Regions from separate parts of the Paraburkholderia sp. WS6 genome, predicted to be linked through region 2. Evidence: riboswitches for the same ligand, from Rfam matches in the RefSeq annotation. Region 2 holds a riboswitch; the other holds the start of a gene.
What was found. Region 2 has a riboswitch for manganese ahead of M0D64_RS29640 (TMEM165/GDT1 family protein). Riboswitches for the same ligand answer to the same signal wherever they lie in the genome.
Positions count from the first base shown of each region.

Region 1 (2,202 bases), on a different contig from region 2:
CCCGATAGTCGACCGCGCCGTCGAGCTTCAGCGTGTCGGTCAGAAACGCGCACTTGTCCGGACCGCCCGCTATCCCAATGACGCGACATCCGGCGCGCTTGCCGAACTGCGCGACCAGCGAGCCGACTGCGCCCGCCGCACCGGACACGACCAGCGTGTCGCCCGGACGCGGCTTGCCCGCTTCCATCAAACCGAACCACGCGGTGCGTCCCGGCATGCCGAGCACGCCGAGCGCGGTCGAAACCGGCGCCGCGGCGGGGTCCAGTTTGGCCAGTTCGCTGTGATGGCACTTGGCATACAACTGCCAGCCGCTATAGGCCGACACCCAGTCGCCCTGCTTGAACAGCGGGCTCGCCGACGCCACCACTTCACCCACCACGCCCGCTCGCTGCACGATGCCGAGTGGATGCGGCACATCGTAGGTATTGCGTTCGTGCTGCTGGATGCGAATGTACGGATCGACGCTGATAATGCGCGCCCGGATGAGCACCTCATTGGATGACAATTTGTCGTCGAGTTCGCTTTCGCGTAACTCGTAATGCTCATCGCCAACGCGTCCTTCAGGACGCTTGACGTAAAACCACTGGCGGTTTTGATAACTCATGTGAACACTCACTGCGGTCGTAAACGGTGAGTGATCTTACCAGTGGGGCCATCGCACGCTTGCGAGGCTGATGTCGCATCACCGGACGGCCGTAGCAAAACCAGAGGGCGCCGGCCCACGCGCCCGATTCCAAGCTTGTTGAAAGCCGCCCGTCCCGTTAGAATCCCCCGGTCACTGGGGAGTAGCCTTCCTTCATCCTTTGAAGGAGAGCGCGTCAACATACTTGGCCTGCGGGTCATGGCGCGTTCGACCGGGTCGGTTTGGCGAGACCATTGGCGCACTGCTTCGTTCTGGTCGGACGGGTCGCGGTGCGTCATTGGTTCGTTACTTTCGTCCGACCGCGGAGTTGCCCTGTGAAACATCGTTGTGCCCTGCCAGTCTCCCCACTTGCCGGTCCGTTGTGCCGCTTCCCCTTTGCATTTGCAGGGAGCCACGCATGACCGGTCTCCTGTTCCAACTCGCCATCATGCTGGTCGTCATTCTCGTGGCGGCCGAGCTCTTCACCAATGCCCTCGAGCATCTCGGCGAGCGTCTGAAAATCTCCGAGGGCGTGACGGGTTCGCTGTTCGCGGCGGTCGGTACCGCCTTGCCCGAAACCCTCGTCCCGCTGCTCGCGATTGCGGGCGGCACGACCGATAGCGCGGTCAATCAGGAGATCGGCGTCGGCGCGATTCTCGGCGCGCCGCTCATGCTCTCCACCCTCTCCACCTTCCTGATGACGCTGGCGATTCTCGGTTCGCGCGGTGCCGGCGGCTGGGTCACGCCGGAACGCACGGGTTTCACGCGCGATCTGAACTACTTCCTGTGCGCCTTTGTGCTGGCCGCCGCGGCAATGTACGTGCCGCATGAAGAGATGATCGTACGGGGGCTGTTCAGCGCGGCGCTGGTCGGTGTGTACATCGCGTATGTGGTGATGACGTTCCGTGCATCGAACAAACTGGTCGACGCCGGTCACGGCACTGAAGCGCCGGGCAGAATGCTGCTGTCGCGTCTTGGCTTGCCCACCAATCTCGCGACCATTGCCGTGCAGTTGGTGCTGGCGGTTGCGTTGCTGGTGTGGGGCGCGGAAGGCTTCATCCACGGTGTGCGGGGCGTGTCGCAGGTGCTCGGCGTCTCGCCATTGCTGCTGTCGCTGCTGATCATTCCGATCGCCACCGAGTTGCCGGAGAAGGTCAACAGCATCCTGTGGATTCGCCGTGGCAAGGACACGCTGGCGTTCGGCAACATCACCGGCGCGATGGTTTTCCAGGGCACGCTGCTGCCCGCCATCGGGATTCTGCTGACACCGTGGACGCCGCGTATCGAAGTGGTGACCGGTATCGTGATCACGCTCGCCGCCGCCGCGTGGCTGCGGATCAACGTGCGCGCGCGCGGCGTGCCGGTGTGGGCGCTGCTGGTGTGCGGCGTGCTCTACGCCGCTTATCTGGCGATCACGCTGAGCCGCTGAGCGCGTGATGAAAGACCGGGAAGGCCGCAGCGAAGCGCGGCCTTCCCAACCAGCCGCCCTTAATTGGACGGCGCCGCCGCAGCCGTTGCTGTGCTATCCGTCTTGAAGACCGTCTTCCAGTCATCCTTCACATCGACGACGAGCCAGCCTT
Region 1 covers NZ_JALQCK010000015.1:118,601-120,802, reverse strand. Annotated here, with positions in the region: gene M0D64_RS19515 (NADP-dependent oxidoreductase) at 1-604, opposite strand, end outside; yybP-ykoY riboswitch at 769-940, shown strand; gene M0D64_RS19510 (sodium:calcium antiporter) at 1,041-2,051, shown strand; gene M0D64_RS19505 (HAD family phosphatase) at 2,111-2,202, opposite strand, start outside.
Region 1: linked by a shared signal. The riboswitch ahead of M0D64_RS19510 (sodium:calcium antiporter) and the one ahead of M0D64_RS29640 (TMEM165/GDT1 family protein) in region 2 are both predicted to bind manganese.

Region 2 (2,202 bases):
CCGTCGCTGCAAAAGCAGGTGCTTGACAACACGCGGGCGATGCTCACGCCCGGTACAAAATTTGTTGTTGCTGAGTTTTCGGCGTTTTCGCAAGGCCACTATCTCAACGTGCTGCATACCGGCATCATCGAACGGCCCATCCCTGCCAGCGAAGAAGGTGATGTGGTGATGAGCCGCCTGCGCAATTTTCACACCTGTCTCCAGCAGCAGCAGGTTTACGCGCAGCGTCTGGCTGTCGGTTCGACTGCGGAAGTGATGAAGTCAAGCACGTCGACTCTGGCGCAGTCCGACATCATGATGGCGTTGAAGACCGTGTCGACCGCCGTTGCATTGGAAAAGGCGGCACACAAGGTGGTATTTGTCGTCACTGACGGTTTGGAAAATTCCAGCGTGACGAGTTTCTATGCACACGACGCGGTACGTAATATCAATCCCGCAGTCGAGTTGAAGAAGGCGCAGGACAATAGTCTGCTTGGCGATTTCAGTGCTGCTCGCATATTCGTTATCGGTGGGGGCGTGATGCAGCCCGCTACGTCAGGTTCGACAGCAGCGCGTAACGGTTATCGCGATCCGCGCACGTTGATGAACCTGAAGCAGTTCTGGACCAGCTATTTCCAGCGTTCCAACGCGCAGCTTGTCGAATTCGGCGAACCGGCTTTGCTTGAGTCGCTGTCGTACTAGAGGCCTCGGGCTCACGAGTAGCGAGGCCGATCGCTGCTGCCGTCGAATAGATGACGCAGGCGCTTCTGGGTAGAAGCCGGCTACTCCCCAAAGACAGGTGCGAGCGCATCACAACCGAAAGGCATTCGTAATAATCGGCGCGCGCAGCAATGCTCAACCGCGCAAAGCGCTATAGTGGCGACTTGCTTCTGCGACGCATGGCGCGATAAAATCGCGCCTGCTCATTGGGGAGTAGCCGCCTCGAACGCGATGTTCGAGGGCGCACGTCAACATACTTGGCGAGTCGAGAGACCCGCTATGGCGTGCGCAGCTAAATGCCTGGCAAGACCGATGACTCGCATTCCGACCTAACCGGGTCGCCGGAATGCGCGTCATCGCGTTTTTTCTGCGCGGCCCGGGTACAACAACCCCATGCAATCCTTCCTCATTTCGACCAGTGTGGTCGGCCTTGCTGAAATCGGCGACAAGACTCAACTCTTGTCCCTGGTATTGGCAGCGCGATATCGCAAGCCCATTCCCATCATCCTCGGTGTTTTTGCCGCTACCCTCATCAACCATGGTGCATCCGGCGCACTCGGCGCGTGGCTCGCGAGCGTTCTGAGTCCGGGCATTCTGAATTGGGCGGTTGTCGCGTCATTCGCCGTGATGGCCGTGTGGATTCTCGTTCCGGACAAGCTGGACGATGCCGATGCGGTTTTGACGAAAAACTCGATGGGTGTGTTCGGCACAACCGCGCTCACATTCTTTCTCGCCGAGATGGGCGACAAAACCCAAATCGTCACGATTGCCCTGGCGGCGCGCTTTCATGAGTTCTTCGGCGTGGTTGCGGGTACGACACTCGGCATGATGCTGGCCAATGTGCCCGTCATCTACCTGGGACACAAATTCGCCGACCGCCTGCCAACAAAGGCGGTCCACATTCTGGCCGCCATTATCTTCGTTGTCCTCGGTGGCCTCGCGCTCAGGACCGCGCTGTACCCGCAAGCGCATCCGCTGTTCTAGTTCGCGGCCGACGCGCGCACCGCACTCCACCAACGCGAGACCTTTAGAAAAACCCCGAGCGTGCCGTTAATACGCGGTGGTCCGACAAAACGTGGACCGGGATCGGAGTCGTCCGTCGTTTACTCGGTTCGAAGTCAACGAACGAACTGAGCGATGCTTCGGATCACGACTTCCGGATACGCACGTCGTCTACGGGAAGACTGACACTTTCAGTTTCCTTCCGCCCAACCTGCTCGAACAGGGCGCCTCGTCGACGTGCCGTTCCACATCGGAGCAATCGTGACCAGACAGAAAGGCACCCAAAGGCGTCGATATCTGTGGCGACGCAACGCAGCAGAAGACCGAGTTGAGCAGACGTCGTCGAATGTGCCCCCCGCGCGGCGCACCGCCGTATTTGGTCTCGTCCTCGTTCTATTGAGCGTGCCGCTCCTGGCCTTCTGGGGAGCGTATGAAAGCTTGAGTGCCGGTTTCGCCGCGCAAGCTGCCAACGAGGCGGATAAGGCTTTCGAGGAAGCTCGC
Region 2 covers NZ_JALQCK010000030.1:67,314-69,515, reverse strand. Annotated here, with positions in the region: gene M0D64_RS29645 (hypothetical protein) at 1-681, shown strand, start outside; yybP-ykoY riboswitch at 896-1,078, shown strand; gene M0D64_RS29640 (TMEM165/GDT1 family protein) at 1,093-1,683, shown strand; gene M0D64_RS29635 (bifunctional diguanylate cyclase/phosphodiesterase) at 1,939-2,202, shown strand, end outside.